Regions from separate parts of the Virgibacillus saliphilus genome, predicted to be linked through region 2. Evidence: riboswitches for the same ligand, from Rfam matches in the RefSeq annotation. Region 2 holds a riboswitch; each other region holds the start of a gene.

Evidence for each region. Region 2 has a riboswitch for S-adenosylmethionine ahead of ssuE (NADPH-dependent FMN reductase). Riboswitches for the same ligand answer to the same signal wherever they lie in the genome.
Region 1: linked by a shared signal. The riboswitch ahead of KFZ56_RS13330 (methionine ABC transporter ATP-binding protein) and the one ahead of ssuE (NADPH-dependent FMN reductase) in region 2 are both predicted to bind S-adenosylmethionine.
Region 3: linked by a shared signal. The riboswitch ahead of KFZ56_RS18575 (5-methyltetrahydropteroyltriglutamate--homocysteine S-methyltransferase) and the one ahead of ssuE (NADPH-dependent FMN reductase) in region 2 are both predicted to bind S-adenosylmethionine.
Region 4: linked by a shared signal. The riboswitch ahead of KFZ56_RS17700 (PLP-dependent aspartate aminotransferase family protein) and the one ahead of ssuE (NADPH-dependent FMN reductase) in region 2 are both predicted to bind S-adenosylmethionine.

The regions. Positions count from the first base shown of each region.
Region 1 is NZ_JAGYHC010000001.1:2,742,839-2,745,040, reverse strand. Features, by position in the region: gene gcvH (glycine cleavage system protein GcvH) at 1-101, shown strand, start outside; gene KFZ56_RS13340 (toprim domain-containing protein) at 321-674, shown strand; gene KFZ56_RS13335 (thioredoxin family protein) at 685-999, shown strand; SAM riboswitch class I at 1,079-1,190, shown strand; gene KFZ56_RS13330 (methionine ABC transporter ATP-binding protein) at 1,290-2,202, shown strand, end outside.
Region 2 is NZ_JAGYHC010000001.1:1,835,962-1,838,163, forward strand. Features, by position in the region: gene KFZ56_RS08800 (UPF0182 family membrane protein) at 1-1,029, shown strand, start outside; SAM riboswitch class I at 1,154-1,260, shown strand; gene ssuE (NADPH-dependent FMN reductase) at 1,383-1,931, shown strand.
Region 3 is NZ_JAGYHC010000001.1:3,894,380-3,896,581, forward strand. Features, by position in the region: gene KFZ56_RS18575 (5-methyltetrahydropteroyltriglutamate--homocysteine S-methyltransferase) at 1-939, opposite strand, end outside; SAM riboswitch class I at 1,005-1,110, opposite strand; gene KFZ56_RS18580 (D-glycero-alpha-D-manno-heptose-1,7-bisphosphate 7-phosphatase) at 1,216-1,737, opposite strand; gene KFZ56_RS18585 (pyridoxamine 5'-phosphate oxidase family protein) at 1,806-2,202, opposite strand, start outside.
Region 4 is NZ_JAGYHC010000001.1:3,720,732-3,722,933, reverse strand. Features, by position in the region: gene KFZ56_RS17700 (PLP-dependent aspartate aminotransferase family protein) at 1-1,261, opposite strand, end outside; SAM riboswitch class I at 1,380-1,495, opposite strand; gene rarD (EamA family transporter RarD) at 1,654-2,202, opposite strand, start outside.

The sequences.
Region 1 (2,202 bases), 910 kb from region 2:
AAGCATGGATGGTTGTTGTTGAACCATCTGATGAATCGGAGCTTGATCGCCTATTAACGTCTGAACAATATAATGCGATTACGGACGAAGATGAAAGCTAATTCGTGCTTATAGTTACGAAAGACAGGCTGATTTACAACAATGAAAATAGTTGTATAGTCAGCCTTATTTGTATCACAGCTTTTTTCACGTATTGTAGCTTTTACACAAATGATCGAAACTGCGACGGTGTAAAAGCAAGGATCGTTTAGAAATAGCTTGATCATAAACACATGTATAGAAGCTTTTTTGGTTGATTTTATCAGGGGTGTTGTGGGATCATGGATCATGAAACAAATAAAGTTATTATTGTTGAAGGATTGACCGATAAAAGAGAAATCAAGAAGGTTCTTACAGAAGATGTCACGATTCTATGCACAAATGGTACACTTGGTGTTGAGCGTTTTGATGATCTTCTGGAAACCTATGATTTGGATAATAAAGATGTCTTTATCATGGTTGATGAAGACCCTGCAGGCATAAAATTACGGAAACAATTGAGGCGGGAGCTTCCACTTGCCAAACATTTATATGTCAGTAGTGAATACCGCGAAGTAGCAACAACTCCTGGACACATGCTTGCTGCTGCTCTGGTGCGTACGGGATTTGCGGTGAATCCAATTTTTTTAGTTTAGGGTGGTAGTTTTGCAAGAAATAACAAATGAGCTGTTAAAGCAAGAACGTTATCTATTATTTGTTTACACCCCTTTTTGTGGCACATGTCATCTGGCACAAACAATGTTAACGAAAATAGAATCCGTGCATAAAGAAGACATTTTTTATAAGATGAATGCATCCCTACATGCTACTTTTATGCAAGAACAGCAAATTGAGAGTGTTCCATGTCTCTTAATTAAGGAAGGCAATGAGATAAAAGAAAAAATCTATGCTTTTCACTCTATTGCAAATATCTATACGTATCTAACGGATTATAAGCCTGAGTTATTTGTGAAGAGTTGACTGAGAGAGAAAATAGAATTGACATAAAAAGCATAGCATGCTACGATCTATATCATTGATGAATAAAATGAAAATGTATCTCTTATCTTGAGCGGTGGAGGGACTGGCCCTACGAACCCGCGGCAACCTCGACATTTTTATGTCTGAAAGGTGCCAATTCCTGCAAAGTGTAATTCTTTGATAGATGAGGGAACGAAGGTAAAATTATAACGTCCTTCTGTTCTCTTACAGAAGGACGTTATTTATGTTTAGCAAGGCATTCGAAACTTGTATCAAAAGGAGGATGAGACGTGATTTCAATTAAGGGTTTGAGTAAATACTTTACAACAAACAATAAGAAAATAACAGCTGTGGATGATCTGACCCTTACCATAAAAGAAGGCGAAATATTCGGCGTAATCGGCTATAGTGGGGCCGGAAAAAGTACATTCGTTCGTTTGCTTAATCGTTTGGAAGATCCTTCCCGTGGTAGCGTAGAAATTGAAAATAGGGAAATAACGGAATTAAATGCCAAAGAGCTTCGCTTGGCTCGGCAGGAGATTGGAATGATTTTTCAGCATTTCAATTTGCTTTGGTCATGTACGGTGACGGATAATATTGTATTTCCACTAGAAATAGCTGGTGTTGCAAAGGGGGAACGCGAGGAACGTGTACGGGAACTCATTGATTTGGTAGGACTCTCTGGAAGAGAAAATGCATATCCATCTCAGCTAAGCGGGGGGCAGAAACAGCGTGTAGGCATTGCTCGTGCTTTAGCAAACAATCCGAAAGTGTTACTTTGCGATGAAGCAACTTCCGCACTGGATCCGGAAACGACCAATTCCATCCTCGACTTACTGGTTGATATTAATCAGCGACTGGGCCTGACCATTATCCTGATCACTCATGAAATGCATGTTATACGCAAAATCTGCAAACAAGTTGCGGTGATGGACGAAGGGAAAATTGTGGAACAAGGAGATGTATTAAACGTGTTCCTGCATCCAAAACAACCTGTGACAAAGAAATTCGTAGAACAGGTTATGGGTGCGAATGAGGATGATAGCATCTCTCATTTAATCCATACGTATGAGCAAGGAAGGATAATACGGCTTCATTTTATTGGTGAGACGACAAATCAGGCTTTGATAAGTCAACTTGCTAGGAAATTCGATCTCGACATAAATATACTCCAAGGTAAAATAACACAGACGCAAGCTGGTG
Region 2 (2,202 bases):
GGCAGTCTGGCCTGGATGATGGACGCCTATCTAACAGGTGAAAGGTATCCATACTCAGAGTCTTATCAGAATAACGACAATTATATTCGAAACTCGGTGAAGGTGACTGTTGATGCCTATACTGGCGAAGTCGATTTTTATATTGCAAATCCGGATGATCCGTTGGTGCAGACATACCAGAAAATGTTCCCTGAATTGTTCACAGAGGAAATCCCAGCAGACGTGCAGGCTCATTTCCGCTTCCCTGAAAGATTATTTAGCATTCAAGCATCAATGTATGGTACGTATCATATGACTGATCTGGAAATGTTCTATAATCGGGAAGATGCATGGGAGTTCCCGACAGAGAAATACTTTAACGAAGATATTGAAATGGAACCATACTATGTAACAATGAAGCTTCCCGAATACGATGAGGAAGAGTTTATTCTGATGATGCCTTATACACCGAAAAATCGTCAAAATATGCTTGCATGGATCGGTGTACGTAATGATGGGGAATATTATGGTGAAAAATTTGTCTATCGTTTCCCAAGGCAAGAAAATATTTACGGTCCGCAGCAAATTGAAAACCGGATTAACCAGGATAGCACGATTTCTCAGGAATTGAATCTTTGGTCACAAGGTGGATCAGAAGTGATTCGTGGGAACTTACTTGCCATTCCAATTGAAGATACAGTTATATACGTCGAACCAATTTATATTGAGTCTTCCAATGAGACATCACTTCCGGAAGTAAAACAGGTTGTCGTTGCTTATGAGGACCACATCGTAATGGAAGAAACGTTTGAGGAGTCGATGGAGCAAATGCTCAATCTTGTGGATCCGAATCGTCAGCCAGATGAAGAACAAACATCTGAGGAAGAGCCGGGGGAACAAGAACAGCCAATTTCAGAATCTGACGAGCTATTACAAGAGTTTTCAGATCTATTCAATTCCTATCAAGATGCGTTAGCTGAAGGCGACTGGAATAAAGCTGCAGAAATTATGACAGAAATAGAAGACAAATTAACTGAGGAAGAACAATGATTGTAATAGAGAAAAGAACTCCAGAGGAATTTGGGGTTCTTTTCTCTAACATCATTATTAAAATTTTCAAAACTGACTTGACTTATCGGATTAATTAAAATACACTATACCATATAATTAAATATTCTTATCCAGAGAAGCTGAGGGATGTGGCCCTATGAAGCTTCAGCAACCTCTGACAAATGTTGGAAAGGTGCTAATTCCACCGAGAGTAATCTTGGGAGATAAGAGCGGAATATCAGATAAGCCCTCTTTCTCATTATAAGAAAAGGGGGCTTGTTTTAATGGCGAAGTGCAGAATTTCTTGCTAAGAGAATATAGTAAAAATGCATGGATAAGAAAGGATGATCATTATGAGTGAAATTGTTGTGATATCAGGAAGTCCTTCAGCCTTTTCGCGTTCAGAACAAGTGCTTAAATATCTAGGGAACTTACTTAAACAGGAACATTTCTCAGTGACTCATATTTCGATTAAAGATGTGCCGGCAGAGGAGGTATTTCAAGGGAAGTTTGATAGTCCGGCTATTCACGAAGTGACAGAACTAATCCAAAATGCCAAGGGTGTTATTGTTGGATCGCCAGTGTATAAGGGTGCCTATTCAGGAGTCTTAAAAGCGTTGCTTGATATTCTCCCACAGGATGTACTCAAACACACACCAGTACTTCCGCTGATGACAGGTGGGAGTGCGTCTCATTTGCTAGCGATCGAATATACCTTGAAGCCAGTGTTAGCTACGTTAAAAGGTCATAATTTAAAAGGTCTCTATCTGCTTGATCGTCAAATAGATAAAAGAAAAGAAAACCCCATTATCGATGAGGATATTTTACAACGTACGAAAAAGCAACTTCAGTATTTTACTGAGATCGTTAACAGGCAGGCCTCAACAGTGTTTTTAACCTGATTGGACGATTCATGAAATAGGAGGAGACAACTCAAAAAAAGGATGGAAGCATACACTTAGAGATATTTATCTATCCAAGGAGTAATTGCCGAATCATCACTCTGGAAAAAATACCAAAAGCGTATTGTAAAATAACTGTATGAAAAAAGAACCGGTGCCATTTAATTGAAAGGCACTGGTTCTTTTTATTTTTAAACAAAGGAGTTGACATTTTACCAACAATGACTATACACTTAATTCAACAAAGTTGAATACAATTATATATAGTTGA
Region 3 (2,202 bases), 2.1 Mb from region 2:
TTTACGTTCCAGCTTTGGAAATTTGGATGTAACTAAACCTAAAACAATATACAGATCGTCCCTGTTTATATGTTTCAGCGGTTCGAATCCACCGGAACGCGCGTCGTCAAATTCGAGAAAAAGTCCGTCAACATGAAGACCGCCGAATATCGTCTGTGATACCTTATCATACGGACCTGAACTGAAATAATGGGAACGGTAATTCCCCCGACAAATATGCATGGTAACCAGAAGATCATCCGGACGTTCGGCTATCGATTCATTAATCACACGTTGACAAATTTTTTGCAATTCGAAAGGCTCATACCCTTTCCTGCGAATCGATTGTTCTCCCTCTTCCGATAAAAAGGAAGCCCATGACGTATCATCAAGCTGTAAATAACGGCATCCAGCATTATAAAAGGCCTGAATCGCTTTTTTATAGGCATTGATCAAATCCCTCAACAGATCCTCCATATCACCGTACACTTCATCATCAATCACCGCTCGCATGAAGAGCATATTCGGACTTGGAATGGACTGCTTGGCAACATGATAGTCGCCTACCTTCCCTCGCAAAAATTTGAAATGATCCAGAAAAGGATGATCTTCATTAAAATCAACGTTTCCGATGACACGAATCCCGCGTGCTGTCGTTTCTATACCATCGAATTTCAAGCCTGTATCTGCTTCAAATCCTTCCACACCTGTTAGTTTTTCCAAGAAGTCAAAGTGCCACCAGGAACGACGAAATTCCCCATCCGTAATCGACGTCAGTCCTGCTGCCTTCTGCTTTTCAACAAGGTTGCTTATCTCTTCATCCTCGATGATACGCAACTGCTGGGCAGAAATCTCCCCTTTCGCTTTTTGGACTCTCGCCTGTTTAAGACGTTCCGGTCTTAGAAAACTACCTACATGGTCTGCTTTAAATGGCGCCTTGTGCTCTAATTTTGTTGTCATTATATCTGCTCCCTTTAAATTAAAAAAGCTTCTTCGATGAAGAAGAAGCATTGTTATGCGATATCTTCTTATCTCCCAAGTTTCCTCAACTTGCTAGAAGTAGCACCTTGTTAACATAACAGGTTGCTGAAGCGTCATTGGGCTTAGTCCCTCAGCCTCTCTTAATAAGAATCATTACTGAATTATTTGAAATTACTGTAGCAATCATAGCATTTCTACAGATAAAAAGCAAGGAAGCACGGATAACCCTCACCATATGAATAGCAAAGGGCAGCGTCACCCTAACCACTTCGCAACAGAAATAAGATCCGGAAAAAACATGTCTGCATCTGCTTTCGTCTCTTGCCGATTTCCAATAATCATTGTTTTTAATCCTGCTGCCTTCCCTGCTTGAATATCCGACGCGCGGTCGCCCACCATATAACTTTTCTCTAAATCAATATCATGTTTTTTCGCCAAATCCAAGATCATTTGCGGATTTGGTTTACGATATGCACAATTCGCGTGTGGTTTGTGGGGGCAATAAGCGATATCATCCAGTCTTGCACCGAATGTGGCTAGATCAGCTTCCATTTTTTTATGTATCGCATACAATTCTGATTGTGACATCAAGCCAAGTCCAATTCCTCCTTGATTCGTTACGACGAAAACTTTAAATCCACGCATATTAAAACACCTAATCGCCTCTCCAACCCCATCCAGCAAATAAAAATCCTCTGGTGTGTTCACATACTTCACCCGATTCGTGAGTACTTCATTGATGACACCATCACGATCTAGAAACATACCGATACTCATGACTTTACCTTCTTTCCATATAAACATACCCATTTCTTAAAAACCAATGCGTATGTTTATCAACTGAATCATAACTCCAATTCCTTCGGAGCCTCTCCCTTTTTATTCATGACCCGTATAGCGATTGGATTGATCTCCAACAATACAAGTTCCGGATCTTCCGGGCCTTCAAAATAAAGTTTCATCGTATCATTCCAGAGTTCCTTTTTCAGATCATCCGAATTCGTAAAGGAAATCTTTCCTTCATATTCCACATATTCATCCCCAAACCCTTCACCCTCATATCCAAGCAGAATATGGGTGTGAGGATTCGCTTTGATTTCCTCTGCCTTATCCGTTTCCTTACTTGTTAATGTGTAAAGTGTGAAACCTTCATTGAAAAACGTCATATACCTTGAATGGGGCTTATTATTCTTTACGGTTGCCATTGGTCCAACGTAGCTTCCTCTTAAAATTTTATCAATG
Region 4 (2,202 bases), 1.9 Mb from region 2:
GATCGAGATCAACTAAAATATCCTTCGGGTTTTCAATGCCAATCGATAAGCGAACTAGTTCTTCTGTTGTTCCGCTTTTTTCCAGATCCTGAGCACTTAATTGTTGATGTGTGGTTGATGCTGGATGAATAATCAGCGATTTTGCATCACCCACATTGGCAACATGGGACCAGAGTGTAACATTATCGATTAGTTTCCTACCAGCATCCCGACCGCCTTTGATGCCGAACGTGATAATCGAGCCGAATCCATTAGCGAGATATTTTTTCGCAAGCTGATGGGATGGATGATCTTCAAGGCCAGGGAAATTAACCCATTCTACAGCTGGGTGTTTTTGCAAATAAGCAGCGACTTCTTCAGCATTTTTATTATGACGCTCGACGCGCAGATGTAATGTCTCCAGTCCCTGTAAAAATAAAAAGGCACTCTGTGGACTCAGAGAAGCACCAATATCTCGGAGTAGTTGCACACGTAATTTTGTCACGTAGGCTGCTGGACCAAGATCTACGTAACGGAGGCCATTGTAACTCTCGTCCGGTTCAGTAAATCCTGGAAAGTGACCATTGCCCCAATCGAAGCGGCCGCCATCTATGACAACTCCGCCAATTGTTGTACCATGGCCGCCGATCCATTTTGTCGCAGAATGAACAACAATATCTGCTCCCCATGTGAGCGGTTTTGTGCCGTATGGAGTGGCAAATGTATTGTCAATGATCAATGGAATGTTGTTTTCATGCGCAATCGCACCAACGGTTTCTACATCAAATATGTTTAGACTTGGATTTGTAATAATTTCAGCAAACACGGCCTTTGTTTTTGTTGTAATAGCACTTCTAATCGCTTCAGGATCCGTTCCATCAACAAATTTCACATCAATTCCGTAACGCGGTAGTGTATGTGCAAAAAGATTGTACGTCCCACCGTACAAGTTACTGTCAGCAACAATTTCATCACCTGAGCCGGCGAGATTAAGAATAGAAAATGTAATTGCTGCCATACCGGATGAGGTGGCAACAGCTCCACTTCCATCCTCAAGTGAAGCCATGCGTTGTTCGAAAGCATCGACAGTCGGATTTGTAATACGGGTATAGATATTTCCCGGTTCTGCTAATCCGAATACATTCTGGGCATGCTCGGTATCACGAAAAACGTAGGACGTTGTTTGGTGAATGGGCATAGCTCTTGATCCCGTTGCAGGGTCGGGTTCCTGACCTCCATGAAGTAATATGGTTTCCGGGTTGTGAAATGGAAAGTTTGACATGAAAATTCCTCCTTGAATGTTTACTTTTGGTTTGCACTTCTAACGTATCTGGAGGAAGAGGGGGGAATAAATAAATCACCCCCTTCCTAAGAAGAGGGCGTATATGTAAACGATCCTCCTCTTATCTTCCAGACCAATCTTGATCTGTAGGATTTAGCACCGTAAAAGGTAGTTTACTAGCCTTCAGGTTGCCGGGCATCACAGGGCCTATCCCTCCGCCGCTCTTGATAAGAGATTCATTTTTCTAAATTAAAGAATAGTATAACGGTAAATGGAACGGAATGTCAACGGTTTTTAGAAAATAACTATTTTATTGCCTCGGGATATAGGTCACGCAGAGGCGTCCTATGCGCTCATCAAGCTACTTTTGGTAACTAGGTCATAGAGCTAACTTATTTTTCATGAACTCCACGCTTAAACCGGGAATCCCTGCGTTTATACCCTGACCCCATATAAATGAACAAAGCAGACCAAATGAATATGAATGCGACAGCATGCCCACTGGTAAAGGGCTCTCCGTAAAGAAACACACCAAGAATTAGCATGATCGTTGGCGCAATATACTGCAGGAATCCGACCATCGCAAGTGGGATTAGCTTAGCTCCGCTTGCAAATAAAAGTAATGGAATCGCGGTAACGATACCTGCCCCAATTAATAGGAGATTCACCGGTGCAGCCAAATCTTCCAGGGTAAAGGAATTCACCGGAATGGCGAATAAATAAAGAGCGGCAAGTGGTGTTACGATCATTGTTTCGATGGTTAAACCAAACATGGCGCTAATATCCACCTTCTTTTTCAATAAGCCATAGAATCCGAAAGTCAGCGCTAGAATAATAGAAATCCATGGGAACACACCGAAGCTAAATGTTAGGTAGGTGACACCGATACCAGCAAGAATAAACGATAGTGCCTGTCTCTTCGTAACCTTCTCTTTCAGCAC